One region of the Enterobacter sp. I4 genome, then DNA from elsewhere that is predicted to be linked to it. Evidence: predicted binding sites of a transcription regulator. Region 1 holds the regulator's gene; each other region holds the start of a gene.
The links. Region 1 encodes PurR, which represses purine synthesis genes. Its sites were predicted from a motif close to CANGCAAACGTTTGCNTG; they were not measured.
Positions count from the first base shown of each region.

Region 2: the regulator PurR is predicted to act here: its motif matches at 2,446-2,463, upstream of purM (phosphoribosylformylglycinamidine cyclo-ligase).
Region 3: the regulator PurR is predicted to act here: its motif matches at 4,506-4,523, upstream of purE (5-(carboxyamino)imidazole ribonucleotide mutase).
Region 4: the regulator PurR is predicted to act here: its motif matches at 3,249-3,266, upstream of raiA (ribosome-associated translation inhibitor RaiA).

Region 1 is NZ_JALBUO010000001.1:2,497,098-2,504,887, reverse strand. Features, by position in the region: gene punC (purine nucleoside transporter PunC) at 1-1,006, opposite strand, end outside; gene punR (DNA-binding transcriptional activator PunR) at 1,120-2,031, shown strand; gene purR (HTH-type transcriptional repressor PurR) at 2,049-3,074, opposite strand; gene MOQ06_RS11850 (YnhF family membrane protein) at 3,372-3,461, shown strand; gene MOQ06_RS11845 (MFS transporter) at 3,622-4,788, shown strand; gene sodB (superoxide dismutase [Fe]) at 4,826-5,407, opposite strand; gene MOQ06_RS11835 (C40 family peptidase) at 5,530-6,288, opposite strand; gene grxD (monothiol glutaredoxin 4) at 6,627-6,974, shown strand; gene rnt (ribonuclease T) at 7,019-7,675, opposite strand; gene gloA (lactoylglutathione lyase) at 7,772-7,790, opposite strand, start outside.
Region 2 is NZ_JALBUO010000001.1:1,106,613-1,114,402, reverse strand. Features, by position in the region: gene upp (uracil phosphoribosyltransferase) at 1-600, opposite strand, end outside; gene MOQ06_RS05260 (6-phospho-beta-glucosidase) at 827-2,257, opposite strand; gene purM (phosphoribosylformylglycinamidine cyclo-ligase) at 2,524-3,561, shown strand; gene purN (phosphoribosylglycinamide formyltransferase) at 3,558-4,199, shown strand; gene ppk1 (polyphosphate kinase 1) at 4,403-6,463, shown strand; gene ppx (exopolyphosphatase) at 6,467-7,790, shown strand, end outside.
Region 3 is NZ_JALBUO010000002.1:46,871-54,660, reverse strand. Features, by position in the region: gene ybbP (putative ABC transporter permease subunit YbbP) at 1-280, shown strand, start outside; gene MOQ06_RS12595 (porin) at 463-1,608, shown strand; gene mnmH (tRNA 2-selenouridine(34) synthase MnmH) at 1,705-2,775, opposite strand; gene purK (5-(carboxyamino)imidazole ribonucleotide synthase) at 2,862-3,929, opposite strand; gene purE (5-(carboxyamino)imidazole ribonucleotide mutase) at 3,926-4,435, opposite strand; gene lpxH (UDP-2,3-diacylglucosamine diphosphatase) at 4,555-5,277, opposite strand; gene ppiB (peptidylprolyl isomerase B) at 5,281-5,775, opposite strand; gene cysS (cysteine--tRNA ligase) at 5,951-7,336, shown strand; gene MOQ06_RS12560 (metal-dependent hydrolase) at 7,425-7,790, opposite strand, start outside.
Region 4 is NZ_JALBUO010000001.1:970,371-978,160, forward strand. Features, by position in the region: gene tyrA (bifunctional chorismate mutase/prephenate dehydrogenase) at 1-462, shown strand, start outside; gene MOQ06_RS04640 (SMP-30/gluconolactonase/LRE family protein) at 523-1,395, shown strand; gene pheA (bifunctional chorismate mutase/prephenate dehydratase) at 1,392-2,552, opposite strand; Phe leader region at 2,581-2,706, opposite strand; gene pheL (pheA operon leader peptide PheL) at 2,658-2,705, opposite strand; gene raiA (ribosome-associated translation inhibitor RaiA) at 2,810-3,151, opposite strand; gene bamD (outer membrane protein assembly factor BamD) at 3,420-4,157, opposite strand; gene rluD (23S rRNA pseudouridine(1911/1915/1917) synthase RluD) at 4,289-5,269, shown strand; gene yfiH (purine nucleoside phosphorylase YfiH) at 5,266-5,997, shown strand; gene clpB (ATP-dependent chaperone ClpB) at 6,127-7,790, shown strand, end outside.

The sequences.
Region 1 (7,790 bases):
GCGCGGCAGCGCGGCCCGTCGCCTGCGGGAACGGGCGCAGCGCCTGAGCCACAACGATAGGGTAGATGGCACCGTTTGCGATCGCCATGACGCAGAACGGAATCAAAATTTCAGCAAGCCCGGCGCCCGGAATAAAGCCAACGGCCCAGGTCGCGATCACGCTTAACGCGTAGAGCACCAGCAGCCAGGGAAGCATCTGCTGGCCTTCCCATTTTTGCAGCGCGGCGCGACAGCCGTAGCCGCCCACCAGGAAGGCGATGGTCTGCGGAACGTAGCTCAGGCCGATAGCCGCCGGGCTGTAGCCCATGTCATGCAGAATAAACGGCGAACCGGTCAGCCATGCGAAGAAGCTGGCGGAGCAGGCGGCGTAAATCAGCACGTTGCCGCGATAGGCCTTAGCCCGCAGTAAGGAGGTGAAGGTGACCGGCTTCGCGTCCGGATGCGCCTCTTTTTTATGCGCAGGCTTAAGCGCAAACGCGGGCAGCATCAGCACCAGCGTGATGGCGAACAGCGTGGCGAAAATGGCCTGCCAGTCGAAGTGTGCCAGGATCCAGCTGCCCAGCAGCGGGGCGAGCGCCGGCGACAGGCCAACCAGCGGCATAATGGTGGCGAAAATACGGTTAGTGCGCGAGGCCGGATAATAGTCGGTAACCAGCGCCTGCCACGTGACCGCTGCGGCGCAGACCCCGACTGCCTGAATGAAGCGCAGCGCCAGTAGCCAGGCGGCATCGCGAACCCACAGCATGCCCAGACAGCCAACGGCAAATATCGCCAGCCCCAGCAACAGAACGGGCTTACGGCCAAAACGATCCGACAGCGGTCCCCATAGCAGCTGCGCAAAAGCGAAGCCTGCGAGGAACAGGCTCAGGCTGGCGCTGATGGCGGCGGCAGGGGTTTGCAAATCTTCCTGCATCGCGGCGAACGCGGGCAGATACATGTCGGTCGCCAGAAAGCCCAGCACGCTTAAGCCGCCGAGCCAGACTAAAAATCCTTTCCTGGGTTGCACTATTTATTCTCCTGAGGAGGCAGGTGTACGTTGCCGCAGAGTGTAGGGAGTGCAAAGCGGCTTGTGAAACGCTAATATTTGGCGAGTGCATTCAAAAATTTTGCAGGCAGAAAATGTGGTCAGATTATTCCCTTGAAGTGGTCGATGCCGTGGCCCGTAACGGCAGCTTTACCGGTGCCGCGCAGGAGCTGCACCGCGTTCCCTCGGCAATCAGCTATACGGTGCGGCAGCTGGAAGAGTGGCTCGCGGTCCCGCTGTTCGAGCGGCGCCATCGCGACGTTGAACTGACGCCCGCCGGGGCGTGGTTTTTGAAAGAAGGGCGGTCTGTTATCAAAAAAATGCAGATCACCCGCGAGCAGTGCCAGCAGATCGCTAACGGCTGGCGCGGACACCTTTCCATTGCGGTGGATAACATCGTTAAGCCGGAGCGTACCCGGCAGATGATCGTCGATTTTTATCGCCATTTTTCCGACGTTGAGCTGCGCGTTTCGCAGGAAGTGTTCAACGGGGTCTGGGATGCGCTGGCGGACGGCCGGGCAGAGATGGCGATAGGCGCCACGCAGGCCATCCCGGTTGGCGGGCGCTATGCGTTTCGCGACATGGGCATGCTGAGCTGGACTTGCGTCGTGGCGCGCGATCACCCGCTGGCGGCGATGGAGGGGCCGCTGAGTGACGACACGTTACGCAACTGGCCGTCGCTGGTGCTGGAGGATACCTCCCGTTCGCTGCCCAAGCGCATTACCTGGCTGCTGGACAATCAGCGCCGGGTAGTCGCGCCGGACTGGGAGTCGTCAGCCACCTGCCTGAGCGCGGGGCTGTGCGTTGGGATGGTGCCGGTACACGTTGCGCGTCCGCGCATCGACACGGGGGAGTGGGTGGCCCTGACGCTGGAAAATCCCTTCCCGGACGCAGCCTGCTGTCTGACCTGGCAGCAAAATGACGTATCGCCCGCGATGGCCTGGCTGCTGGATTATCTGGGAGACAGCGAAACGCTGAACCGGGAGTGGTTACGGGGACCAGCGTAGCTGGCCCCGAGAAATGATTAACGACGGTAGTCGCGGAACGGGCCGTCCGCAACGGAGCGGCGTTCAATCAGGCGCGGGTGGACTTCAATGGACTGGGACTGTTCACGCTTGTTGACGATCCTGTCCATCAGCATATTGAAGGCCGTTTCACCCAGAGAGTCTTTCGGCTGGTGAATGGTGGTCAGCGCCGGGGTGAAGAAGCGGGCGTTGCGCACGTTATCATAGCCGATCACCGAAATGTCCTGCGGCACGCGCAGGCCCAGCTCGTCCGCCGCACAGAGCGCGCCCATCGCCATGATGTCGCCGCCGCAGAACACCGCGGTAGGGCGATGCTGCTGGGAAACGATCTGCTGCATGGCGCGGTAGCCGGACTCCGGCTCGAAGTCGCCCTGCACGATCCAGTTTTCCGGCACGACGATCATCGCTTCTTCCATCGCCTTCATAAAACCGGCCAGGCGGCCAGCGCCGGTGTTGCGCTCCAGCGGGCCCGGGATCACGCCAATTTCGCGGTGACCGCGTTCCACCAGGTAACGACCCGCCATGTAACCGCCTTCGAAGGCGTTATCAATCACCGAATCGGTGAAATCGGCGCGCGCTTCGCCCCAGTCCATCACCACCATTGGAATGTGGCGATACTCTTCCAGCATGGAAAGGACCGACTCAGGGTATTCAGAACACATCACCAGCAGGCCGTCCACGCGCTTTTGCGCCATCATCGACAGGTAAGCGCGCTGTTTCTCAATGTTGTTCCACGCGTTGCCCAGAATCAGGGTGTAGCCTTTCTGGAAGCAGTTTTTCTCAACGGCTTCGATGATTTCAGCAAAGTAGGCCGCTTCACTGCTGGTAGCCAGCAGGCCAATCGATTTCGTGTGATTAACCTTCAGGCTGCGCGCAACGGCACTCGGCGAGTAGTGCAGTTCTTTGATCGCTGCCCACACGGCATTACGCGTCTCTTCTGCGACGAAACGCGTTTTGTTAATAACATGTGATACGGTTGTAGTGGAAACGTTTGCGCGTTTTGCTACGTCTTTAATTGTTGCCATTAAATGTCACTCCAGACCATATCCTAAGCTCCTGAAAAACTTGAAGGTAAACGTTTGCCTTCTCTCACCCTTATTACGCAATCTTGAGTTGCGACACGCCGGGAAAACGACACAGGACGTCAGGAGGGGGTCAATGGCCGGTACGCTAATAAATTTAGCGTGGAATTTTGTCCTATCTTGATGAAAAGGGGAAGAGGTAAAGTGGATATCCGCTTAAATCCTGGAAGATTTTTGACCTGAACTGTGTAAAAATGAGCAGGCTCACTTTTCGTAGGGTGAATAAAAGGAGAAAAATTGATGAGTACCGATCTTAAGTTTTCGCTGTTTACCACCATTGTTGTTCTTGCTCTTATCGTTGCGGGTGGTTTAACCGCTGCGCTGCACTGATTCAGACGGGGGAGAGCTTTCTCCCTCGCTTTGTGCGATTGTTACCCCTCCGGCAAAAATCTTTTGCCAAAATGTTAACTTCTCATTTTTTGTGATTGATGTCATGCTTTTGACTTCTTAATTCTGTGTCGCGTTATGGCACGGTTTCCGGAGTTCATTCATGAAAATCAATTTTCCACTGCTGGCCCTGGCGATTGGCGCTTTTGGGATTGGCACCACTGAGTTTTCCCCAATGGGGTTATTGCCTGTTATAGCCCGGGGCGTGGACGTCTCAATCCCTGCGGCCGGTATGTTAATCAGCGCCTACGCGGTTGGCGTGATGGTAGGGGCGCCGCTGATGACGCTGCTGCTTTCGCACCGCGCGCGCCGCAATGCGCTGATTTTCCTGATGGCGATTTTCACCCTGGGGAACGTGCTTTCCGCGATTTCACCGGATTACACCACCCTGATGCTCTCACGCATTTTGACCAGCCTTAACCACGGCGCGTTCTTCGGGCTGGGATCGGTTGTGGCCGCCAGCGTGGTGCCAAAACATAAGCAGGCCAGCGCGGTGGCCACTATGTTTATGGGGCTGACCATCGCCAATATCGGCGGCGTGCCCGCAGCCACCTGGCTGGGTGAGACGATCGGCTGGCGTATGTCTTTCCTCGCAACCGCGGCGCTCGGCGTAATTGCGATGGTGGCGCTGTTCTTCTCTCTGCCGAAAGGGAGCGCCGGTGAGCGTCCGGAAGTGCGTAAAGAGCTGGCTGTGCTGATGCGTCCTCAGGTGCTTTCTGCGCTGCTCACCACGGTGCTGGGAGCAGGGGCGATGTTTACGCTCTACACCTATATCTCCCCGGTGCTGCACGATATCACCCACGCGACGCCGGTATTTATTACCGCGATGCTGGTGCTGATTGGCGTGGGCTTCTCCATCGGTAACTATCTTGGCGGGAAGCTGGCGGACCGCTCCGTCAGCGGGACGCTGAAGGGTTTCTTAACCCTGCTGATTGCGATCATGATTGCGATCCCGTGGCTGGCGCGTAACGAAGTGGGTGCCGCAATTGCCATGGTGGTGTGGGGCGCAGCGACTTTTGCCGTGGTACCGCCGCTGCAGATGCGCGTAATGCGCGTCGCGCACGAGGCTCCTGGGCTCTCTTCTTCGGTCAATATCGGTGCGTTTAACCTCGGCAATGCGCTGGGCGCGGCTGCCGGCGGGGCGGTCATTTCCGGGGGGCTGGGCTACAGCTTCGTTCCGGTGATGGGCGCAATCATTGCCGCACTCGGCCTGCTGCTGGTGCTGATGTCCGGTCGCAAACAGCCTGAAGCAGCGTGCACCGCTGAATAAACAAAAACGCAGAAGGGTCTCCCCTTCTGCGTGTCTCTTACGCGGCGAAGTTCTTCGCAACAAACTCCCAGTTAACCAGTGCCCAGAAGTGCTCCAGGTAGTTAGGACGCGCGTTACGGTAATCGATGTAGTAAGCGTGTTCCCACACGTCCACGGTCATCAGCGGCGTTGCGCTGGTGGTGAGCGGGGTGCCTGCATTTGAGGTGGAAACGATAGCCAGTTTTCCATCGGCCTCCTTCACCAGCCAGGTCCAGCCGGAGCCGAAGTTTTTAACCGCGGCGTCGGTAAACTTCGCCTTGAACTCGGCGAAGCTGCCGAATGCGGCGTTAATGGCTTCGGCCAGCTCGCCGGCTGGCTCTCCGCCAGCATTGGGTGCCAGGCAGTGCCAGTAGAACGTATGGTTCCACACCTGAGCGGCGTTGTTGAATACGCCACCGTCTGAGCTGCGCACGATCTCTTCCAGCGTTTTGCCTTCAAAATCGGTGCCCTTGATCAGGTTATTCAGGTTGGTGACATAGGTCTGGTGATGTTTGCCGTAATGGTACTCCAGGGTTTCCGCAGAAATGTGCGGGGCCAGGGCGTCTTTTGCATACGGTAGTGCAGGTAATTCGAACGACATTGCTTCTCTCCTTATAGTTTTATACGTTGCCAATAACCCTACAGACAACATGGACAGAATAGCAAATTGAAAGGGTATGCAAAAGAGGAACTTACCCTGCCACGGATGCGGCAGGGCAGGGTTTAGCGGATGGTTTTCGGCGTCATGACGCGTCGCGCGCCCACGTAGTGGCGCACCCAGTAATCTTCGCTGAGAGAGGTGATCTGAATGTCCCGGCCGCTGCGCGGTGACTGGATGAACTTACCGTTACCCACGTACACGCCAACGTGGTCAGCCGTGCCGCGTCCCTGGGTGCGGAAGAACACCAGGTCGCCGTTTTGCAGTTCGCCACGGTTAACCGGGGCGGCGTCGCGCAGATGGTACATTTCGTTTGCGGTGCGCGGAATGCGGAATTTCACCAGATCCTTATAGGCATAATAAACCAGCCCGCTACAGTCAAAACCGGTGCGCGGGGAGGTGCCGCCCCAGCGGTACGGTTTACCAATTTGCCCCATCAGCTTATTCATCGCCGTTTTTTGCGCCTTCTGCATGCGAACCTTATGCGCGTCGGCCAGCTTCGTCACTTTTGTGCATTTGGTTTTATGGCCTTTGCGCACGATGCATTTTTCGGAAGCGGATCTGGCGGCAGTGCGGGTGGTGTTGCGCGTGCTGGAGCGGAGCGTTTTTGATGTGGTGGAGGCAGTCTTCTTCGTTTTCGCGGTGGATTTCTTTTTAACGGTTTTGCCGGTGGTTTTTTTCTTTTTTTCTGCGTTTTTTGCCAGATGCGTTTTTTGTACGGCAGAGTGTCGCGCCTGTTCAGAGGCGTTCGCCGCTGGCGCAAATGAGAGTGTGGTAAACAGTAAAGCACAGAGCGTCATCGAGATTTTCGTTATCCGCGCCACTGGGCAGTCCCCTGATGAATGCAGGCTATCAATAATACCCGCGTATGATTTACAAAACGTGTCGATTCTAATCCAAAAAATCAGAATAAGTTAATAGCATTTTTCATTCTCAAAAGCTGTTTCGTTAGCAAGTGCAAAAAAATTCATCGTTCTGTAGCAGAATTGTTCGCTCCCTGAGCAAATCCGCGCTGCGGGCAGCGATAAACGACATTAGCAATGCATCTTTACGCGATAGCAGATAAAATAATGAGACGTGACAAAAATGTTATTTTCCGATGTCGGCCTGACCCGCTACAATGTCAGACTGATGCCGTAACAGAAGTTAAAGGAAGCAAGACATGAGCACCACTATTGAAAAAATTCAGCGCCAGATCGCTGAAAACCCAATTCTCCTGTACATGAAAGGTTCTCCGAAGCTGCCAAGCTGCGGCTTCTCCGCACAAGCGGTTCAGGCGCTGTCTGCCTGTGGTGAGCGTTTTGCTTACGTTGATATCCTGCAAAACCCGGACATTCGCGCTGAGCTGCCAAAATACGCAAACTGGCCTACCTTCCCACAGCTGTGGGTTGACGGTGAACTGGTTGGCGGATGCGACATCCTGATTGAAATGTATCAGCGCGGCGAACTGCAGCAGCTGATCAAAGAGACCGCGGCGAAGTATAAAACCGAAGAGCCGGACGCAGAATAAGTTTTCTGCGCGGACAAAAAAGCGACCTCAGGAGGTCGCTTTTTTTATGCCTGCTCTTCGCTGTCGCCCATCGGCAGGGGCCAGCCGCCCAGACGCTTCCAGCGGTTGACGATCTCGCAGAACAGCTCCGCCGTACGCTCGGTGTCGTATAACGCGGAATGCGCCTGGGTGCCGTCAAACGCAATACCCGCCGTGATGCAGGCTTTGGACAGCACGGTTTGGCCCAGCGCCAGGCCGCTCAGCGCGGCGGTGTCGAACGTGACGAACGGATGGAATGGGTTACGCTTCAGCGAGGCGCGTTCCGCAGCGGCCATCGTGAAGCTGTGATCGAACGTGGCGTTGTGGGCGACCATAATGGCGCGGCTACAGTCACTCTCTTTCATGCCCTTGCGCACCATTTTGAAAATGGCGTGAAGCGCCTCGTATTCACTTACCGCCCCGCGCAGCGGGTTTGTCGGATCGATACCGTTAAAGGCCAGCGCCTCCGGCTGTAGGTTTGCCCCTTCAAAGGGTTCAACGTGGAAATGCAGCGTGGTGTCCGGTACAAGCCAGCCCTGTTCATCCATCTTCAGCGTGATGGCGGCAATCTCAAGCAGCGCATCGGTTTTAGCGTTAAATCCGGCTGTTTCAACATCAATGACAACGGGATAAAAACCACGAAAACGGTCGCACAGACCGGTAAATTGAGCATTATCGGACATCAGGGTCTCTTACAAGGGGAAAAAAGCAGTGCGTATTATGGCAAATTTTGAGAGGCGATGCAGCAAAACAACGGGCGCATAGTGCGCCCTGCGGGATCAGTTGCCCAGACCACGA
Region 2 (7,790 bases), 1.4 Mb from region 1:
GGCATCGCCAAGCCCCGGGATGATGTACCCGTGCTCGTTCAGCCCCTGGTCGACGGATGCGGTATAGAGTTCAACGTCCGGGTGCGCTTTTTCCAGCGCCGCGATACCTTCCGGCGCCGCGACCAGAACCAGCACCTTGATGCTGCTGCATCCTGCTTTTTTCAGCAGGTCGATGGTGGCGATCATGGAACCACCGGTCGCCAGCATCGGGTCAACCACCAGCGCCATACGCTCGTCGATGTTGGAAACCAGCTTCTGGAAGTACGGGACTGGCTCAAGGGTCTCTTCGTCACGATAGATACCTACCACGCTGATACGCGCGCTTGGCACGTGCTCCAGCACGCCTTCCATCATGCCCAGACCCGCACGGAGGATCGGCACAACGGTAATTTTTTTACCTTTGATCTGCTCAACCTGTACCGGGCCGTTCCAGCCTTCGATGGTCACTTTTTCCGTTTCCAGATCGGAGGTTGCTTCGTAGGTCAGGAGGCTGCCCACTTCAGAAGCCAGTTCGCGAAAACGCTTCGTGCTGATGTCATGCTCACGCATCAGGCCCAACTTGTGTTTAACGAGTGGGTGTTTCACTTCCACAATCTTCATTCTCTTTCTCCTCTGAGGTGGCATCCGCAAAAAAATCGCGGGATTATACCGCTTTTTTCGGATTGCGCCATACCCATCTTGCTTGACGTATATCAATCAAAATGATTAACGCATAAAAAAACCGGAGACAAGGCTCCGGCTTTGGTGCGAGGTTCTGCCGGGTGGCGCTAACGCTTCCCCGGCCTGGAAACCCCGCAGGCCCGGCAAGCGCAGCGCCACCCGGCAATTATAGCTGTTCCCCGTTGCTGGCAATCACCCGCTTGTACCAGTCAAACGACTTCTTCCTGCTGCGGTTCAGCGTGCCGTTACCTTCGTTATCTTTATCAACAAAGATAAAGCCGTAGCGTTTCTTCATTTCACCGGTGCCGGCAGAAACGAGATCGATACAGCCCCACGGGGTGTAACCCATCAGATCCACGCCATCTTCCACCACCGCTTTTTTCATCTCGCGGATGTGCGCGGAGAGATAATCAATGCGGTACTGGTCGTTCACCGTGCCGTCGCTCTCCTGCACGTCAATCGCGCCAAAGCCATTCTCAACGATGAACAGCGGCAGCTGGTAGTGATCCCAGAACCAGTTGAGGGAGTAGCGCAGCCCAACCGGATCGATCTGCCAGCCCCAGTCGGATTTCTGCACGTACGGGTTGGAAACCAGGCTCTTGCTCTCGTCGTAATCCAGCTCCGGATTATCCGCCGTCGCTTTGGTGGCGAAGGACATGTAATAGCTGAAGCCGATGTAGTCCACGCAGCCCTGGGCCAGCGCTGCTTTATCCTCTTCGGTGATGTCCAGCGCGAAGCCGCGACGTTCAAAGTAGTTCAGCAGGTGCTGCGGATATTTGCCGCGCACGTGGACGTCGGTGAACCAGTAGCGGCGATGCATGGCGTTCATCGCCATCATCATGTCGTCCGGGGCGCAGGTCAGCGGATAGATTGGACACATGGCAATCATGCAGCCGATTTGCAGCGACGGGTTGATCTCGCGCCCCGCCTTCACCGCCAGAGCGCTGGCCACCAGCTCATAGTGCGCCGCCTGGAACATGACCGGCTCGCGATCTTCACCCGGTGCGTATTTCAGCCCGGAATTGGTAAACGGCGCGAAGTCCTCGTGGAAGTTGGCCTGGTTGTTGATCTCGTTAAAGGTCATCCAGTACTTCACCTTATGCTGGTAGCGCTCAAAAACGACCGTCGCGAAGCGGACAAAGAAGTCGATAAGCTTACGGTTGCGCCAGCCGCCGTATTCCGTCACCAGGTGGAAAGGCATCTCGAAGTGGGAAAGCGTGATCACCGGTTCGATACCGTGCTTCAGGCACTCGTCGAACAGATCGTCATAGAATTTGAGGCCCGCTTCGTTCGGCTCCAGCTCGTCGCCTTTCGGGAAGATACGCGTCCAGGCGATAGAGGTGCGGAAGCATTTGAACCCCATCTCGGCAAAGAGTTTGACGTCTTCTTTATAGCGGTGGTAAAAGTCGATGGCTTCGTGGTTAGGGTAATTTTTCCCCTCCAGCACGCCGTTGGTGATTTCACGCGGCACCCCGTGGGCCCCCGCCGTCATGACGTCGGCAACGCTCACGCCCTTGCCGCCCTCTTTCCAGCCGCCTTCAAGCTGATGCGCCGCAACGGCCCCACCCCACAGAAAACCTGCTTTAAATCCTGACATTCGCTTTCCCTCATTCTGCGTTATTTTCTGCAAAAACAGTTACAGAAACCGGTTTCATTTCGATGATGTGCAAAGGGGATAACGGTTGCAAGCAGTTCGCCGAAACCGGTTTCATTTTCGTGAACAGAGTCATGTTTGTCGGCCCGCACGGGCGAGAGTGAAAAAAAGATCCCCGCGCCGAGAATAGGCTCGCAAACGTTTGCCTGGACTGTTAGAATTGCGCCGATTTTTCTTACTAGCTATGCAATCGCGTGGGGATTTAAGCCGTGACCAACAAAACTTCTCTCAGCTACAAAGATGCCGGTGTTGATATTGACGCAGGTAATGCGCTGGTTGACCGAATCAAAGGTGTGGTGAAAAAAACCCGCCGCCCGGAAGTGATGGGTGGCCTGGGTGGATTCGGCGCACTGTGCGCGCTGCCGCAAAAATATCGTGAACCTGTGCTGGTCTCGGGTACGGATGGTGTGGGTACTAAACTGCGCCTGGCGATGGATCTTAAGCGTCACGACACGATCGGTATCGATCTGGTGGCAATGTGCGTCAACGACCTGGTGGTACAGGGCGCCGAGCCGCTGTTCTTCCTGGATTACTACGCGACCGGCAAACTGGACGTGGATACCGCAGCCAGCGTGATTAGCGGCATCGCCGAAGGCTGCCTGCAGTCAGGCTGTGCGCTGGTCGGCGGCGAAACCGCGGAAATGCCGGGCATGTATCACGGTGAAGATTATGACGTCGCGGGCTTCTGCGTCGGCGTGGTAGAAAAATCAGAAATTATCGACGGCAGCAAAGTGGCCGACGGCGATGTGCTGGTTGCGCTGGCCTCCAGCGGTCCGCACTCCAACGGCTATTCCCTGGTGCGTAAAATCCTCGAAGTGAGCGGCTGTGACCCGCTGACCACCGAGCTGGACGGCAAACCGCTGGCCGATCACCTGCTGGCCCCGACCCGCATCTACGTGAAAAACGTGCTGGACCTGATCGCGAACGTTGACGTTCACGCTATCGCCCATCTGACCGGCGGCGGCTTCTGGGAAAACATTCCGCGCGTGCTGCCGGACAATACCCAGGCGGTAATCGACGAATCTTCATGGCAGTGGCCGTCCGTCTTCAACTGGCTGCAAACCGCAGGCAACGTAAGCTCTCACGAAATGTACCGCACCTTTAACTGCGGCGTGGGCATGGTTATCGCCCTGCCGGCCAGCGAAGCGGATAAAGCGGTTAAGCTGCTGACTGAAAAAGGTGAAAACGCGTGGAAAATCGGTACGATTAAAGCCTCCGATTCCGAACAGCGTGTGGTCATTGAATGAAAAACATCGTGGTGCTCATTTCCGGTAACGGAAGCAATTTGCAGGCAATTATTGACGCCTGCAGGCAGAAGAAAATCAATGGCACCATTCGGGCAGTATTCAGCAACAAGGCCGATGCGTTCGGCCTTGAGCGTGCGCGGGAAGCGAATATCCCGGCGCACGCGCTGGAAGCCAGCCAGTTTGCCGGCCGCGAGGCATTTGACCGCGAGCTGATGCAGGAGATTGACGCCTACGCGCCCGACGTGGTGGTGCTGGCCGGGTACATGCGTATCCTGAGCCCGGCGTTCGTTGAACGCTACGCCGGTCGTCTGCTCAATATCCACCCTTCCCTGCTGCCAAAATATCCCGGCCTGTACACCCATCGTCAGGTTCTGGAAAACGGCGACGAGGAACATGGTACCTCCGTGCATTTCGTCACCGACGAGCTGGACGGTGGCCCGGTGATTTTGCAGGCGAAAGTGCCGGTCTTCGAGGGCGACAGCGAAGATGACGTAACCGAACGCGTGCAGACGCAGGAACACGCCATTTACCCGCTGGTGGTAAGCTGGTTTGTTGACGGGCGTCTGGCAATGCGCGACGGTGCAGCCTGGCTGGACGGCGTTAAGCTGCCCCCGCAGGGCTATGCGGCCGAAGAGTAGTTTATCGTGTCGGGTGGTGCCGCGCTCACCCGACCTGCACGCGGCGTTACCCGATATCCCCTTCTCCAACCCTCTAAAATCCCCAACAAAAAAATAACTGTCATACTTTTCTGGCACTGTTGGACATATCGTGGAAATGCTCGCCATAATAAGGACGAGACGGATTTACCACGTCCTGTGATTGAACTGGAGTGTGAGCTGTAATGGGTCAGGAAAAGTTATACATCGAGAAAGAGCTAAGCTGGTTAGCATTCAACGAACGTGTACTTCAGGAAGCGGCCGATAAAAGCAACCCGCTGATTGAGCGTATGCGCTTTTTAGGCATCTATTCCAACAATCTGGATGAATTCTATAAGGTTCGTTTTGCTGAACTGAAGCGCAGAATCATCATCAGCGAAGAACAGGGCTTAAACTCGCATTCGCGCCACCTGCTGGGCAAAATCCAGTCTCGCGTAATGAAAGCCGATCAGGAATTTGATGGCCTCTATAACGAGCTGCTGCTGGAAATGGCGCGTAACCAAATCTTCCTGATTAACGAACGTCAGCTTTCCGCGAACCAGCAAAACTGGCTGCGCCACTATTTCAAACATTATCTGCGCCAGCACATCACCCCGATTCTGATCAACCGTGAAACCGATCTGGTGCAGTTCCTGAAGGATGATTACACCTATCTGGCCGTGGAAATCATTCGCGGTGAGAATATTAGCTACGCGCTGCTGGAGATACCGTCTGATAAAGTCCCGCGCTTTGTGAACCTGCCGCCGGAAACCCCGCGCAGACGCAAGCCGATGATTTTGCTCGATAACATCCTGCGCTACTGCCTGGACGATATCTTCAAAGGCTTCTTCGATTACGACGCGCTAAACGCCTACTCGATGAAGATGACCCGCGACGCCGAGTACGATCTGGTTCATGAGATGGAAGCCAGCCTGATGGAGCTGATGTCCTCCAGCCTCAAGCAGCGCCTCACGGCAGAGCCGGTGCGCTTTGTCTATCAGCGCGATATGCCGGATGCGATGGTCGAAATGCTGCGCGACAAGCTGACCATCTCCCGCTACGACTCCATTATTCCCGGCGGGCGTTACCACAACTTTAAAGATTTCATCGGCTTCCCGAACGTCGGCAAAGCCAATCTGGTAAACAAACCGCTGCCGCGGCTGCGCCATATCTGGTTCGATAAGTTCCGCAACGGGTTCGACGCCATCCGCGAGCGCGATGTGCTGCTCTACTATCCGTACCACACCTTTGAACACGTGCTGGAACTGCTGCGGCAGGCGTCGTTCGACCCGAACGTGCTGGCGATTAAAATCAACATCTATCGCGTGGCGAAAGATTCCCGCATCATCGACGCGATGATCCACGCGGCGCACAACGGCAAAAAAGTCACCGTTGTGGTTGAACTCCAGGCGCGTTTCGACGAAGAAGCCAACATCCACTGGGCGCGCCGCCTGACGGAAGCGGGCGTGCACGTCATCTTCTCCGCGCCGGGGCTGAAAATTCACGCCAAGCTATTCCTGATCTCCCGTAAAGAAGGCGACGACGTGGTGCGTTACGCCCATATCGGTACCGGCAACTTTAACGAGAAAACGGCGCGTATTTACACCGACTACTCGCTGCTGACTGCCGATGCGCGCATCACCAACGAAGTGCGTCGGGTGTTCAACTTCATTGAAAACCCGTACCGCCCGGTTAGCTTCGACTATCTGCTGGTTTCACCGCAGAATTCTCGCCGTCTGCTGTACGATATGATCGACAAAGAGATCGCCAATGCGCAGAACGGCCTGTCGTCCGGCATTACGCTGAAGCTCAATAACCTGGTGGACAAAGGCCTGGTGGACCGCCTGTACGCGGCCTCCAGCTCCGGCGTTCCGGTAAACCTGCTTATTCGCGGCATGTGTTCACTCATTCCGGAACTGGAAGGGATCAGCGATAATATCCGCGTGATCAGCATTGTGGATCGCTATCTTGAACACGATCGCGTCTATATTTTTGATAACGCCGGCGATAAGCGCGTTTACCTCTCATCCGCCGACTGGATGACGCGTAATATTGATTACCGTATTGAAGTGGCGGCACCGCTGCTGGACCCACGCCTGAAGCAGCGGATCCTCGACATTATTGAGATCCTGTTCAGCGATACGGTGAAAGCACGCTATATCGACAAAGAACTCAGTAACCGCTATGTACCGCGCGGCAATCGCCGTAAAGTGCGGTCGCAACTGGCGATTTACGATTATATCAAATCACTTGAGCAACCCGATTAACCTATGCCAATAAACGATAACACCCCACGCCCGCAGGAATTCGCCGCGGTCGATCTTGGCTCAAACAGTTTTCACATGGTCATCGCCCGCGTGGTGGATGGCGCGATGCAGATCATCGGTCGCCTGAAGCAGCGCGTGCATCTGGCCGACGGTCTGGACGCGCGTAATATGCTGAGCGAAGAGGCAATGGAGCGCGGCCTGAACTGCCTGTCGCTGTTCGCAGAACGTCTTCAGGGCTTTTCGCCCTCCAGCGTCTGCATCGTCGGGACGCATACGCTGCGCCAGGCGCTGAACGCGCCGGAATTTCTCAAGCGCGCGGAAAAGGTTATCCCCTACCCGATTGAGATCATCTCAGGGAACGAGGAAGCGCGCCTGATTTTTATGGGCGTTGAGCACACCCAGCCGGAAAAGGGCCGCAAGCTGGTGATTGATATCGGCGGTGGCTCAACGGAGCTGGTGATTGGCGAAGACTTCGAGCCGCGCCTGGTGGAGAGCCGCCGTATGGGCTGCGTCAGCTTCGCGCAGATGTATTTCCCGGGGGGCGTGATTACCCGTGAAAACTTCCAGCGCGCGCGCATGGCCGCGGTTCAGAAACTGGAAAATCTGGCCTGGCAGTATCGTATTCAGGGCTGGAACGTGGCGCTGGGGGCTTCGGGTTCGATTAAAGCCGCCCACGAAGTGCTGCTGGCAATGGGTGAAAAAGACGGGTTTATTACCCCTGAGCGGCTGGTGAAGCTTACCGAAGAGGTGCTTAAGCATAAGAGCTTTGATGCCCTGAGCCTGCCGGGCCTGTCGGACGAGCGTAAAGCGGTATTCGTGCCGGGGCTGGCGATCCTCTGCGGCGTGTTTGACGCCCTGGCGATCAAAGAGCTGCGCCTCTCTGACGGCGCCCTGCGCGAAGGCGTGCTGTACGAGATGGAAGGACGCTTCCGCCATCAGGACATTCGCAGCCGTACCGCGCAGAGCCTGGCGAACCAGTACAACATCGACCGCGAGCAGGCGAAGCGCGTGCTGGAGACCACGGTTCAGATGTACGAGCAGTGGGAAGAGCAGAATCCGAAGCTTGCCCACCCCCAGCTTGCCGCACTGCTGAAATGGGCCGCGATGCTGCACGAGGTGGGGCTGAACATCAACCACAGCGGGATGCATCGCCATTCGGCCTATATCCTGCAAAACAGCGATCTGCCGGGCTTTAACCAGGAGCAGCAGACCATGATGGCCACGCTGGTGCGCTACCACCGCAAGGCGATCAAGCTCGACGATCTGCCGCGCTTTACGCTGTTCAAGAAAAAGCAGTTCCTGCCTTTAATTCAGCTGCTGCGCCTGG
Region 3 (7,790 bases), on a different contig from region 1:
GGTCTACCGCACGCTGGGCGCGGGCAAGCGACTGCTGCGCGCCACGCTCTGGAGCGAGTTTGCCCTGCTTGGGCTGGTGGCGGGCCTGGTGGCGGCCATCGGCGCGGAAACTGCGCTGGCGGTGCTCCAGTCGAAAGTGTTCGACTTCCCGTGGGAGCCTGACTGGCGGCTGTGGCTCACGCTCCCTGTCTGCGGCGCCGTTCTGCTGTCCCTGTGCGGCGGCTGGCTCGGTACGCGCCTGTTAAAAGGAAAAGCGCTGTTCCGCCAGTTTGTGAGCTAGTTTACCCTCGTGATGGTTACGCGCCGGCTTATGTGCTGGTGCGTAACCCTTTAACGGCACAAATCGTTAATCACCCTACGTTTAGTAGCACAAAACATTAAAAACCCGCCCACACAGTGCGAATATTTCCGGTTAATATTCACCAGCTAAATATTTAGCAGCGTGTCTATCAAGGAAAAATAATGACTATAAGAAAAACAGCGCTGGCGACAACGATCGGCGCAGCAGTGGCATTGGCTTCTTTCGCATCTCAGGCGGAAATCACCATTCTGAAACAGGATCCGCAGGCGGGTAACCCGCTGAGCCGACTGAACTTCACCGTTGGCGGCAGTATCCGTCCACAGTTCCAGAACATGACCGGCGATGACGGCAAAAACAGCTACAAGCGTAACGGCTTTGACGGCGGCACCCGCTTCCGTTTCGCAGCGGACTACTACCTGTTTGATGACATCAGCTGGATCACCTACTACGAGCTGGGTGTGAACATTCCGGCGCAGTTTAACTGGGATAATCACTACGCCGACGGCGCGCACGACACCTCTCGCCGCATGCTCTATACCGGCCTGAAAAGCGACACCTGGGGTACGCTGACCTTCGGCCAGCAGAACAGCGTGTACTATGACGTGGTGGGCGCAAAAACCGATATCTGGGACTACGACATGATCGGTCAGGCACCGGGTAACGGGATCAACGGCGACTACGACGGCTCTTATCGTTCACGTCAGATGCTGAAATACAAGAAAACCGTCGGCGATGCAGATATCTATGCCTCTTACCTGTTCGAGGACAGCGAATACCTGCCGGGCAACGGCCTGCGCTACAAGCGTAAAGGCGGCGGTTCACTGGGTATCGATTACCACCTGACCACCGATCTGACCTGGGGCGCCGCGTGGAACTACACCCGTGCCGACATGCGTAACCCGGACAACGGCGACAGCAAAACCTACGACCAGAATATCCTCGGTACCGCGCTGAGCTGGACGCCGGATAACTGGACCTTCTCCGCGGGCGGCGGCTGGTATCAGAACTTTATGACCACCAAAAAAGTGTCGGTTAACGACTACTTCGCCGGTGACGCATGGGGTATTGAATACTTTGCCGGCTATAAATTCCCGGTCGGTCAGTACGCGGTGAAATCCATCCAGCCGTACTTCATGGGCGACCGCATTGAGTACGTGAACGGCCGTAACTACCAGCGCACCGACAACGGCGTGGGCATCAGCTTCCAGCTGGACTACGGTTTCCGCGTGGATTACGAACACGTGTTCACGTCCAGCACCGACAACCTGGGCGATATGAACCTGGTGCGTCTGCGTTACGACTTCTAAGGTTGAACCACAGGGTGCGGCCTGATGTCCTCACCCTGGCCCTCTCCCACGGGGAGAGGGAACAAACGCTTAAAGCGGCAACGTGGTTGCCGTCTTTTAGCGATTAAGCCAGTCAGCGACCTCGCCATACGTCCCACGATAGACAATCTTCTCCGCCTTTTTCTCCAGCTGATAGCCGTACATCGGATCGTAATAGTCGTTCAGGAGCGGCACAAGCCAGCTGAAGTGCGCGTCAGTGCTGCCGGTACGCTGCTGCTCGGCTAGGGCAGCGTCCAGCAGCGCCGTAAACTCCGCGAAGCGCTGCAGCCCGAGCCGGCGGCGAATGGCGAACAGGCCGTGGTGCAGATACTCACCGTACTCTTTCCAGCCCGCTTCTTCACCGTAGGCGGCAGAAAAATCCGCCCACATGTGGTCGAAATACTCCTCGCGCAGGCGCTCAAGACGGATCTCAAACGGGTCTTCGACCACCACGATAGGGGCTTCAGCCATGCGGTCGCGCAGGCATTCCGGCAGGTGGTTAGAGCCAATCATCCGGCCTTCATCCTCCAGCACCCAGCGCGCGGCATCTTTTTTCAGCAGCTCGACGGCAAGGTGATTCTCGAAGCTCGCCTGTGAAAGCTGCGGCGTGAGCGTGCGGCCAAACGATGAGCCGCGGTGGTGTGCCAGCCCTTCCAGATCGACACCCTGCGCATGCTGCTTCACCAGCAGCGTTTTTCCGTTTCCGGTGCAGCCGCCGATAAGCACCATCGGCTTTTGCGACTGCTCGGCGGTGGCCTGAATCGCCGTCTGACGCAGGGCCTTATAGCCGCCGCGGATCAGCGGATAGTCGATACCCGCCTCCTTCAGCCAGGCCTGTGAAATATGCGAGCGCTGGCCGCCGCGCGCGCAGCACAGGTAGCCCTCAGGTTGAGCAAGGCAGGCTTCGCGCCAGGCGCCGATCCGCGCCTCACGCGTTTCGCCGTTTACCAGGCTATGGCCGAGCGCCAGCGCGGCGTCGGGACCCTGACGCTTGTAGCAGGTGCCGACGGCGGCGCGCTCGTCGTCGTTCATTAAGGGCAGGTTGAGTGCGCCAGGCATCGCACCCTGGGCAAATTCGATCGGCGCGCGAACGTCGATTAATGGGGTATCAGACGCGAGGATCGCGCGATAGTCCGTTCCATCGTTCATGGTGATTCCAGAAGAAAACTGAGCAGCAATGGGCGGGAATTGTACGCCGGGGAAGGGGAAGGTCAACTCCCCGGCGCAGATAGGGCTTACCTGAGCTTTGATTGTGCCCAGACAATGCCGCTCGCGTACTCTGGCGGCAGCAGAGGGACGATCGCTTCCAGGGTGGCGCTCAGGCGATCGGTATCGGTGTCGTTCAGGTTGAGGTGACCCACCTTACGGCCCGCGCGAACCTCTTTGTCGTACCAGTGCAGGTGCACCAGCGGCAGCTTCAGCCAGTCGTAGTTCAGATCGGTGCCGATCAGGTTGATCATCACCGACGGGCTGGTTACCACCGGCTGCGGCAGGGGCAGGTCGGTAATGGCGCGCAGGTGCAGCTCAAACTGGCTGATGGAGGCGCCGTTTTGCGTCCAGTGGCCGCTGTTATGTACGCGCGGGGCCAGTTCGTTAATCAGCAGACCCGACGGCGTGACGAAACACTCCATCGCCATAACGCCCACGTAGCCCAGCTCGTGCATGATGGCTGAAAGCATCTCCTCCGCCTGCGCCTGCTGGTCAGCATTGGCCTGCGGGAAGACGACGCTGGTGCGCAGAATGCCGTCCTGATGCAGGTTGTGCGTGAGGGGATAAAACACCGTACGGCCGTCGTGGCCGCGCGCGCCAACCAGCGACACTTCGCCGCTGAAGTTAATGCCCTGCTCAACGATGCACTCGCCGTAGCAGTCATCCGGCAGCTCTGCGGTTTCGTGCGCGCGCAGACGCCACTGCCCGCGACCGTCGTAGCCGCCGACGCGACGCTTCACAATCGCCAGCTCGCCCAGCATCGCGAAGACGTCGCTCCACTCGCTTTTATCGGACAGCAACTGCCACGGCGCGGTTGCCAGCCCGAGCTTGTCGAAAAGCTGCTTTTGCGTCAGGCGGTCGGCAACGATCGGGAACACGTCGCGGTTTACAAAGGCGTTATGGCGCGCCAGTTCACGCGTCAGGGCGGTTTCCGGCCAGCGTTCAATCTCGGCGGTGATCACGCTCTGATGAAACGGCACGGCTTCCGGTTCGGCATCCAGTCCGACCGGCCAGACGGAAATACCCAGCGGTTCACCGGCCTGGCGCAGCATACGGCCAAGCTGACCGTTACCGAGAACGCAAACCTGCTTCATGCCGCACCCCGCGGATCCGGGTTATCCAGCACCTCATCGGTCTGGGCTTTACGCCAGTCCGCCAGGCGCTGGTGGAGGTCTTTATCGTGGGTGGCAAGGATCTGCGCCGCCAGCAGCGCGGCGTTTGCCGCACCCGCTTTGCCAATTGCCAGCGTGCCGACGGGAATGCCGCGCGGCATCTGGACGATAGAATAGAGGCTGTCGACTCCGCTTAATGCGGCGCTCTGTACCGGCACACCCAGTACCGGCACCAGCGTTTTAGCGGCAATCATGCCCGGCAGATGTGCTGCGCCGCCCGCACCGGCAACGATCACCTCGTAACCGTTCTCTTCGGCGCTTTCGGCGAAGCTGAACAGTTTGTCCGGCGTGCGGTGTGCGGAAACCACTTCAACGTGGTGCGGAACATTCAGGATTTCAAAGATTTCGGCGGCGAACTGCATGGTAGCCCAGTCGCTTTTGGACCCCATCACGATGGCGACACGCGCCGGATTATTGCGGGAAGACATGCGTCTTAAAACTCCTGTGGTGCGGAACACACTGCTTTCGAGGGCACAGAGAATAGCATGTAATACCGGCAAGGAAAACGGTTGCGTGGTTGAGAAATGGGCGAAAAGACGAGAAGCCGTTAAAACGGGAAGGAGATCAGCTCCACACCTTCCGGCGTCACTTTTACCATTGATCCTTCGCTGTGCCACGCGCCTAAAACCACGCGATGGGCGGGCTCGCCGTTGGCGACAAGGGAGTGCACGTCGGGGCGATGGGTATGACCGTGGATCAGCCACTGGACGCGATGCTTCTCCATCACGCTAACCACCGCCTGCGGGTTAACGTCCATGATGGTCATCGACTTACTGCTGTTGGCGGCTTTGCTGCCCGCGCGCATTCTGGCGGCGATGCGGCTGCGGATAAAGAGCGGCAGAGTGAGAAACAGTTTTTGGATCCACGGGGTGTGGACCCTGGCGCGAAACGCCAGATAGCCGGTATCGTCGGTGCAAAGCGTGTCGCCGTGCATGATCAACACCTTGCGGCCATAGAGGTCGAGCACCTGTTCTTCCGGCAGCAGCAGCATGCCGCTCTCGCGGGCATAGCGCTTGCCGATCAGAAAATCACGGTTGCCGTGAATGAAATAGCAGGGGACACCGTTATCAACCAGCGCTTTGATGGCGGCTGCCATTTCACGGTGCAGCGGGTTCGGATCGTCGTCGCCGATCCAGGCTTCAAACAGGTCGCCCAGAATGTACAGCGCGTCGGCGCTTTTCGCTTCACCGCGTAAAAAACGCAGAAAACCGGCGGTTATCGCCGGTTCTTCCGTTTGCAGATGCAGATCCGCAATAAAGAGTGTCGCCACGAATTACTCGCTGACGGTCACGCTTGTGATCACAACGTCTTCTTTAGGAACGTCCTGGTGCATGCCGCTGCGGCCAGTAGAAACGGCTTTGATCTTGTCGACCACGTCCATTCCTTCAACCACTTCTGCGAACACGCAGTAGCCCCAGCCCTGCAGGCTTTCGCCAGAGAAGTTCAGGAAGTCGTTGTCCGCCACGTTAATGAAGAACTGTGCGGTTGCAGAGTGCGGGGCCTGAGTACGGGCCATTGCCAGCGTACCACGGGTGTTTTTCAGGCCGTTGTTCGCTTCGTTTTTGATCGCTTCTTTGGTCTCTTTCTGGCGCATGCCAGGCTCGAAACCGCCGCCCTGGATCATAAAGCCGTTGATCACACGGTGGAAGATAGTGTTGTTGTAGAAACCTTCGCGGCAGTAGTCCAGGAAGTTTTTAACTGTTTCAGGCGCTTTGTCATCAAAGGTTTTGATTACGATATCGCCATGATTAGTGTGGAAAGTAACCATTTTTGCATCCTGTTCCGTTATTGTGGTGCGTCGACCCGTGCTCGGGTCACATATAGGGGCTTGTTATAGCATAACCACAGGACACGATCACCTTGCATTGTGTGCTGACCGTGCTCCCAATTATGGGTATTATAAGGAACAAACAATCCACACACGTGTTTACATGGAATCTTCGATGTTAAAAATCTTTAATACAATGACGCGCCAAAAAGAGGAATTTAAACCTATCCATGCCGGGGAAGTCGGCATGTACGTGTGTGGTATTACGGTTTACGATCTCTGTCATATCGGCCATGGCCGTACCTTTGTCGCGTTCGATGTGGTGTCACGCTACCTGCGCTTCCTGGGCTATAACCTGAAGTATGTGCGCAACATCACCGACATCGACGACAAGATCATTAAGCGCGCTAATGAAAATGGAGAAAGCTTTGTGGCGCTGGTGGATCGCATGATCGCTGAAATGCACAAGGACTTTGACGCCTTAAATATTCTGCGCCCGGACAGCGAGCCGCGTGCAACCCACCACATCCATGAAATTATCGAGATCACCGAAAAGCTGATCGCGCGCGGTCACGCCTATGTGGCGGACAACGGCGACGTCATGTTCTCGGTGCCGACGGATCCAACCTACGGTGCGCTTTCCCGCCAGGATCTGGAGCAGCTCCAGGCCGGGGCGCGCGTCGACGTGGTTGACGTGAAGCGAAACCCGATGGACTTCGTGCTGTGGAAGATGTCCAAAGAGGGCGAACCAAGCTGGCCATCCCCGTGGGGCGAAGGCCGTCCGGGCTGGCACATTGAGTGTTCAGCGATGAACTGCAAACAGCTGGGTAACCATTTCGACATTCACGGCGGCGGTTCGGATCTGATGTTCCCGCACCACGAAAACGAAATCGCGCAGTCTACCTGCGCGCACGGCGGCGAGTACGTGAACTACTGGATGCACTCCGGGATGGTGATGGTGGATCGCGAGAAGATGTCTAAATCGCTGGGCAACTTCTTCACCGTGCGTGACGTGCTGAAGTATTACGACGCGGAAACCGTGCGCTACTTCCTGATGTCCGGCCACTACCGCAGCCAGCTGAACTACAGCGAAGAGAACCTGAAGCAGGCGCGCTCTGCGCTGGAACGTCTGTACACCGCCCTGCGCGGCACCGACCGGTCTGTTCCGGCCGCAGGCGGCGAGGCGTTCGAAGCCCGCTTCATTGAGGTTATGAACGACGACTTCAACACGCCGGAAGCCTACTCGGTGCTGTTCGACATGGCGCGTGAGGTGAACCGCCTGAAGTCAGAGGACATGGCAGCGGCCAATGCGCTGGCGTCTCATCTGCGTAAGCTCTCTTCCGTGCTCGGCCTGCTGGAGCAGGAGCCGGACGTGTTCCTGCAAAGCGGCGCGCAGGCGGACGACGGCGAAGTGGCGGAAATCGAAGCGCTGATTAAGGCGCGTTTCGAGGCGCGTCAGGCGAAAGACTGGGCGGCAGCGGATGCGGCGCGTAACCGTCTGACCGAGATGGGTATTATTCTGGAAGACGGCCCGCAGGGTACCACCTGGCGTCGTAAGTAATTTCCCCTCACCCTAACCCTCTCCCACAGGGAGAGGGAATTGTTAGGTTTTCTCCCTCTCCCCGTGGGAGAGGGCCGGGGTGAGGGCATCAGCGCGCACGCTTTCTCCACCACAGCAACCCCATCAGTACCGCCCCCGGCAGCCACACCCACAGCAGTTCCGAAATAATGACCTGATGCCCGTAAGGCGTGGTATAGCGCGACAGCGCAAACGGCGCGACTTTTATGACCTGCCACGGCGCAAAGAAGCGTTCATCTGACCATGGCCACAGCCAGCCGACGCCTTTCCCGCCGGTGGTAACAGAATCCAGCAGGCTGTGCGACAGCAGCGACACGGTTAAAAACAGCCAGCAGCGCGTCAGGCTGGCCCTGAACCATCGTCGACCCGCCAGCACGCAGAGTATGGGCACCACAAAGGCAAACAGCAGCGAATGGGTAAAGCCCCGGTGGCCGAA
Region 4 (7,790 bases), 1.5 Mb from region 1:
GAAGCCTATCAGTGGTTCCTGGAACAAATTCAGGTCTGGGGCGCTCGCTTGCACCGCATTAGCGCAGTAGAGCACGACCAGAACATGGCCTTCATTCAGGCGCTGCGCCACTTTGCGACCTTTGCCTATGGGCTGCATCTGGCGGAAGAAAATGTTCAGCTTGAACAACTGCTGGCACTTTCCTCGCCAATCTACCGCCTGGAGCTGGCGATGGTCGGGCGTCTGTTTGCGCAGGATCCGCAGCTTTATGCCGACATTATCATGTCGTCTGAAAATAATCTGGCGCTGATCAAACGCTACTATCAGCGCTTTGGCGAAGCCATCACCTTGCTGGAGCACGGCGACAAGCAGGCCTTTATCGACAGCTTCCGTAAGGTGGAGCACTGGTTCGGCGATTACGCCACGCGTTTCCAGAGTGAAAGCCGCACGCTGTTGCGCCAGGCAAATGACAGTCGCCAGTAATCCGATGATGTATATACTGAAAGCCAGCAATGCTGGCTTTTTTCATTTTGGGGAACTGTCATGGCTGAACCGCAGCTGCTGTTGAACTACACCGGGCATCTGCCCGAATGCCCGACGTGGAGCGCAGAAGAGAAGGCGCTTTACTGGGCGGATATTCTGGAAGGGGAGATCCATCGCTATCATCTGCCTACCGCAGAGCATACGGTGCTCTCATTTCATGAAGAAGTGGGGTGTTTTGCCCTGCGTGAGCGCGGCGGCTTTATCGTCGCGATGCGTAACGCTATCTGGCTGGCCGATAAACACGGCCTGCTCCAGCGTAAGGTATGTGATAACCCGTCCAACCCGCAGCTTGCGCGGTTTAACGATGGCGGAACCGATCGGCAGGGGCGCTTTTACGCGGGCACGTTCTGGGGACCGGGAGATTATAACGGCGCCATACTGATGCGTATCGACAACGATCTGACGCCGAAGGTGATCCAGTGCGACATTCACGGGCATAACGGCTTAGCGTTTAGCCCGGACGAGCAGTGGATGTTTACCTCAGACACGCCAAACGGTGTCATCTACCGTACGCCGCTGGATGAGTCTGGCGAACCCGGTAAGCGCGAAGCGTTTCGCCGGTTTAGCGAGGGGGAGGGGATACCCGACGGTGCGGCAATGGATGAGGAAGGATGCTACTGGAGCGCGCTGTTTGACGGCTGGCGGATAGCGCGATTTTCACCGCAGGGAGAACAGCTGGAAGAGTACCGGCTGCCGGTACGCTGTCCGACGATGGTCTGCTTTGGCGGGGACGATATGAAAACGCTGTTTATCACCACCACGCGGGAAAATATGGAGGCGGAGGAGCTGGCGAAATATCCCCTTTCCGGCGCCATCTTCACCCTGCCGGTTAATGTGGCAGGGATGAAGAAAAGCCGCTTTATCGAACGTTAAGCCGGGTCAACCGGGACCACGTTTTCGCTCGGATAGCAGCCCAGCACTTTCATCGAACGGGTGATCTCGCCCAGTTCGCGCAGGGCTTTCTGCATGGATGCAGATTCCAGATTTGCCTGCACGTCGAGATAAAACATCTCTTCCCACGGATTGCCATGAATAGGGCGCGATTCCAGCTTCGTCATGATCAGGTTGTGGTTGCGCAGTACCAGCAGCGCTTCTACCAGCGCCCCTGCCTGCTGGCCGGTCGCCATCAGCAGGGTAGTTTTAGCCGGAACCTGATCTGACACGTTGATGGCCTTGCGGGCCAGAACAATGAAACGCGTAATGTTCTGAGTCTGGTTTGCCAGATTACGCTCCAGCACCTGCAGGCCATACAGCGCGCCGCCCGCTTCGCTACCGAGTGCAGCGACGGCAGGAGAGTTTGCCTGCGCTACTTTTTCCATCGCCGCCGAGGTACTTTCGGTGTACTCAATTTTCCAGTTCGGATAGCGGTTCAGGAACTGGCTGCACTGCTGGAACGGCTGCGGATGGCTGTAAACCGTTTCGATCTGATGCAAATCGGTTGAGCCGGAAACCAGCACGCAGTGGTCGATAGGAATAGTCAACTCGCCTACCAGCGACAGGCTGGTATGCTGAAGCAGATCGTAAACATCGTTGATGGCGCCGGAACTGGTGTTCTCAATGGGCACCACGGCGTAATCGGCCTGGCCGGTTTCGACCTGGTTGAAAATATCAGCAAATTTCGCGCAGCCGCTCTCAATAAACTCCTCGAAATGGCGGGCCGCGTACTGGCGCGCCGCCAGGTGCGAATAGGAGCCTTTCGGGCCGAGAAAGGCAATACGAGCAGAGTGCGGGTTGGTTTTGTTCAGATGCTGCTGGAGCAGGGCCTGCTGAGTCAGAACGGAATCTTCGATGATGAGCTGGAACAGGCGAGTAATGTAGTGAGCATCCAGATGATGTGCTTTACCGAGCTGAATCAACCGTTCCAGTAAATCGCGCTCGCGATCGATATCGCGCACCGGCCGATGGGAGTCCAGCTTGGCTTTACCCACTTCAATGGCCAGTGAACGGCGTTCAGCCAGCAGAGCCAGTAATTTTTCGTCAAGCGCGCTGATTTTTACGCGTAAATCCAGTAGCGGGTTTTCCGGTGTCATAGTGTTGCCTGTCTCTTTTATCGTTATCAAAAAAAAGGCCTCCCGGTGGGGGAGGCCTTGTTGTTCGTCTTCGCATTCTTTATCACACGACGAAACGCCTCCCGGTCAGGGGAAGGTAAAAAAGAATGCGAAGAAAAACGGCGTCTGTTTCATGGGGTCATCCTGAAATTGATATCGTTAAAGTACCTGTACTGTTTTAATCCTGTCAATAAAAAACGCGCCCGGAGGCGCGTTGTCGGTACACTCAATTTAAAGGATTACTCTTCTTCAACTTCTTCCGCGAAGCTGGCGTCTTTCACCGATGTTGTGGCGCGACGGGCTTCACCTTTGTGTTGCACTTTATTGAGCTGCCGTTCCAGCTTGTTGATCAAATCGTTAATTGCGGTGTACATATCCTCGTGTTTTGCGCTGGCGACCAGATGGCCGTTTGGAGTATTGATAGTTGCATCAGCGACGAAACCCTGTGGCTCCTTGGACAGGATGATATGTGGATTAATCAAATGTGTTTGCCATTTATCCAGTTTGGCGAGACGGTCTGCGACGTGCTGGCGGATTGCCGGAGTAATTTCCATTTGTTTACTGGTAATGTTCATTGTCATAAATTTTACCTCTTGTCTTTCCGTCTTGGTGATTCCAGCATACCCGACCTAATGTCAAAATGTGTGATTTAGATCACGTTATTTTGTCGGTTTTTGTCAGGGAATCTTTTTTGTGAGGCAGGGCAGGAAGAGGCGAGATTTACCTTGTCGAACCCAGAATTTACGGTCATAGTTGACAGGATGTGTTGAGGCTAAACCGCTTCAGCTGAGGTCTGGAATGTATACAAAAACGGCAGCCATCGGGCTGCCGTTTTGCTTTGAAGCGAGATCAGGTGTTGCTGCTGTTCGCGGCGATGATTTTCGCGACTTTGTCAGCCTGAGCGGTCATCTGCATTTCACGATAGGCGTTTTCCATCAGCTTCAGGCCATCACGCGTTGCCTGCGTATCCGGATAATCACGCAGCATGCCTTCCACACGGTTAACCACGGCAACCCATGCGCCACGGCGGGTGTAGTATTCCGCTACGGAGTATTCATATTTCGCCAGGCGATTTTTCAGGAACACCAGACGCTTGGTGGCATCGGTAATGTACTGGCTGTTCGGATAGCTACGGACCAGCTTTGAGAAGTCATTGAAAGCATCACGCGCGTGCTGCGGGTCACGGTCAGAACGATCCACCCCGAAGAAGCCCTGCAGTGCGCTGTCATCCAGCGCCATGTTGGTCAGGCCGCGCATGTACATCACATAATCGATGTTAGGATGGGTAGGGTTCAGACGCATGAAACGATCGATAGTAGCCTGAGCCAAAGGCAGATCGGCATTTTTGTAGTAGGCATAGATAAGATCTAACTGTACCTGCTGCGAATACGGACCAAACGGATAGCGATTATCCAACGCTTCCAGTTGCGTTATCGCCTGTTTCCAGTTACCGTCCTGCAACTTTTGTTGTGCAGTCGCATAGATTTCATTCGGCGGATTGTCAGGGACCTGTTCATTCGAACCGGAGCAGCCCACCAAAGCCAGGCTCAACGTGGCCGCTGCCACCAGATATTTCATGCGCGTCATGACGTTTTGACTTTCCTCAAATGTTTGTCCGGGAGAAACTCAGTTCCTGCTCCCGATTAAGACCAGCTACAATAGCACACTATATTAAACGGCAAAGCCGTAAAACCCAACGTTAAACGAAGAAGCAGTTTATGGCACAACGAGTAGAACTCACCGCAACAGTCTCCGAAAATCAGCTCGGTCAACGCTTAGATCAGGCTTTGGCCGAATTGTTCCCTGATTATTCGCGTTCACGCATAAAAGAATGGATCCTTGACCAGCGTGTGCTGGTAAACGGCAAGATCTGGGACAAACCAAAAGAGAAAGTGTTTGGTGGGGAAGCTGTCGCCATCAATGCTGAAATCGAAGAGGAAGTCCGCTTCGAGCCGCAGGATATCCCCCTGAACATCGTCTATGAAGATGACGACATTCTGGTCATCAACAAGCCGCGTGACTTTGTTGTTCACCCTGGAGCGGGTAATCCTGATGGTACGGTACTGAACGCACTCCTCCATTATTATCCGCCAATTGCGGACGTACCGCGCGCCGGTATCGTTCACCGTCTGGATAAAGACACCACCGGCCTGATGGTGGTGGCGAAAACGGTCCCGGCTCAGACTCGCCTGGTAGAATCCTTGCAGCTGCGCGAAATTACCCGCGAGTATGAAGCGGTAGCGATTGGTCATATGACCGCTGGCGGCACGGTTGAAGAGCCAATCAGCCGTCACCCTACCAAACGTACTCATATGTCCGTGCATCCGATGGGTAAACCTGCCGTCACGCATTACCGCATCATGGAGCATTTCCGCATTCATACGCGCCTGCGTCTGCGTCTGGAAACCGGACGTACTCACCAGATCCGCGTGCACATGGCGCACATTACCCATCCGCTGGTGGGGGACCCGGTGTACGGCGGTCGTCCCCGTCCGCCAAAGGGGGCGTCGGATGAATTTATCTCCGTGCTGCGCAAATTCGATCGCCAGGCCCTGCATGCAACCATGCTGCGTCTTTACCACCCAATTACCGGTATTCAGATGGAATGGCATGCGCCGATCCCGCAGGATATGGTGGAACTTATCGACGCGATGCGCGCGGATTTCGAAGAACATAAGGATCACGTGGACTGGTTATGACCAAGCTGATTGTCCCGGAGTGGCCGCTGCCTGAGGGTGTGGCTGCCTGTAGTTCAACCCGCATCGGTGGCGTGAGCCAGGGCGCATGGGCGTCTCTAAACCTTGGCGCACACTGTGGCGATAACCCGGAGCACGTTGAAGAGAACCGTAAGCGCCTCTTTGCTGCCGGAAATCTGCCTTCAAAACCGGTCTGGCTTGAGCAGGTGCATGGTAAAGCGGTACTGACGCTGTCCGGGGAACCGTATGCGTCTAAACGTGCCGATGCCTCATACAGTAATATTCCGGGAACGGTTTGCGCGGTAATGACCGCCGATTGCCTGCCCGTGTTGTTTTGCAACCAGGCGGGCACGGAAGTGGCTGCGGCGCACGCCGGCTGGCGTGGCCTGTGCGAAGGCGTGCTGGAGGAGACCGTCGCCTGCTTCCAGGACAATCCCGCTAACATCATTGCCTGGCTTGGCCCGGCGATTGGACCTCGCGCGTTTGAGGTGGGGCCAGAGGTGCGCGAAGCCTTTATGGAAAAAGATGCTCAGGCGGCTAATGCGTTTGTGGCTTCCGGCGATAAATATCTGGCCGATATTTATCAGCTTGCCCGCCAACGGTTAAATAATGTCGGCGTAACGCAGATCTTTGGCGGCGATCGCTGTACCTTCACCGAAAACGATGATTTCTTCTCCTATCGCCGCGACAAGACCACGGGTCGTATGGCAAGTTTCATTTGGCTGATATAACCTATAGAATCAAGACGATCCGGCACGCGCTGTTTTCTTTTCACATAATTCAGGTCATTAACCTTGAATAATTGAGGGATGACCTCATTTAATCTCCAGTAGCAAATTTGACCTGTTATGGGAGGAGTTATGCGTCTGGATCGTCTTACTAATAAATTCCAGCTTGCTCTCGCCGATGCCCAGTCCCTCGCACTGGGGCACGACAACCAATTTATCGAACCTCTTCATTTAATGAGCGCCTTGCTGAATCAGGAAGGGGGATCGGTACGTCCTTTATTAACGTCCGCTGGCATTAATGCCGGCCAGTTACGCACCGCCATCGATCAGGCGCTGAGTCGTTTACCGCAGGTGGAAGGTACCGGCGGCGACGTGCAGCCGTCACAGGATCTGGTGCGCGTGCTGAACCTTTGCGACAAGCTGGCGCAAAAGCGTGGGGACAATTTTATTTCGTCAGAGCTGTTTGTTCTGGCGGCGCTTGAATCACGCGGTACCTTGACCGACCTGCTGAAATCTGCCGGCGCTACCACCGCCAACGTGACTCAGGCGATTGAGAAAATGCGTGGAGGTGAAAGCGTGAACGATCAGGGAGCCGAAGACCAACGTCAGGCTTTGAAGAAATTTACGGTCGATCTGACCGAACGTGCCGAGCAGGGCAAGCTTGACCCGGTGATCGGCCGTGACGAAGAAATTCGCCGTACTATTCAGGTATTGCAGCGTCGTACCAAAAATAACCCGGTGCTGATTGGTGAGCCCGGCGTTGGTAAAACCGCCATCGTTGAAGGGCTGGCGCAGCGTATCGTTAATGGTGAAGTGCCGGAAGGGCTGAAGGGCCGCCGCGTGCTGGCACTGGATATGGGCGCGCTGGTGGCCGGGGCGAAGTATCGCGGCGAGTTCGAAGAGCGTCTGAAAGGCGTGCTGAACGATCTGGCAAAACAGGAAGGTAACGTCATCCTGTTTATCGACGAACTGCATACCATGGTCGGGGCAGGTAAAGCTGACGGCGCAATGGATGCCGGGAACATGCTGAAACCTGCGCTGGCGCGTGGTGAACTTCACTGCGTTGGTGCCACCACGCTGGACGAGTATCGTCAGTACATTGAAAAAGATGCCGCGCTGGAGCGTCGTTTCCAGAAGGTGTTTGTTGCTGAGCCAAGCGTTGAAGATACCATCGCGATCCTGCGTGGTCTGAAAGAGCGTTATGAACTGCACCATCATGTGCAGATCACTGACCCGGCCATCGTTGCGGCGGCGACGCTTTCGCATCGTTATATCGCTGACCGCCAGCTGCCGGATAAAGCAATCGACCTTATTGATGAAGCCGCGTCCAGCATCCGTATGCAGATTGACTCGAAACCGGAAGAGCTGGACCGACTCGATCGCCGCATTATTCAGCTCAAGCTGGAACAGCAGGCGCTGAACAAAGAGTCTGATGAAGCGAGTAAGAAACGCCTGGATATGCTCAACGAAGAGCTGGAAGAGAAAGAGCGCCAGTATTCTGAGTTAGAAGAAGAGTGGAAAGCCGAGAAAGCGTCGCTTTCTGGCACCCAGACGATCAAGGCGGAGCTGGAACAGGCGAAAATTGCCATTGAGCAGGCGCGCCGCGTAGGTGATTTGGCGCGGATGTCCGAGTTGCAGTACGGCAAAATTCCTGAACTGGAAAAACAGCTTGAGATTGCCACGCAGTCGGAAGGCAAAACCATGCGTCTGCTGCGTAATAAAGTGACGGATGCTGAGATTGCCGAAGTGCTGGCGCGCTGGACCGGTATCCCCGTTGCCCGCATGATGGAAAGCGA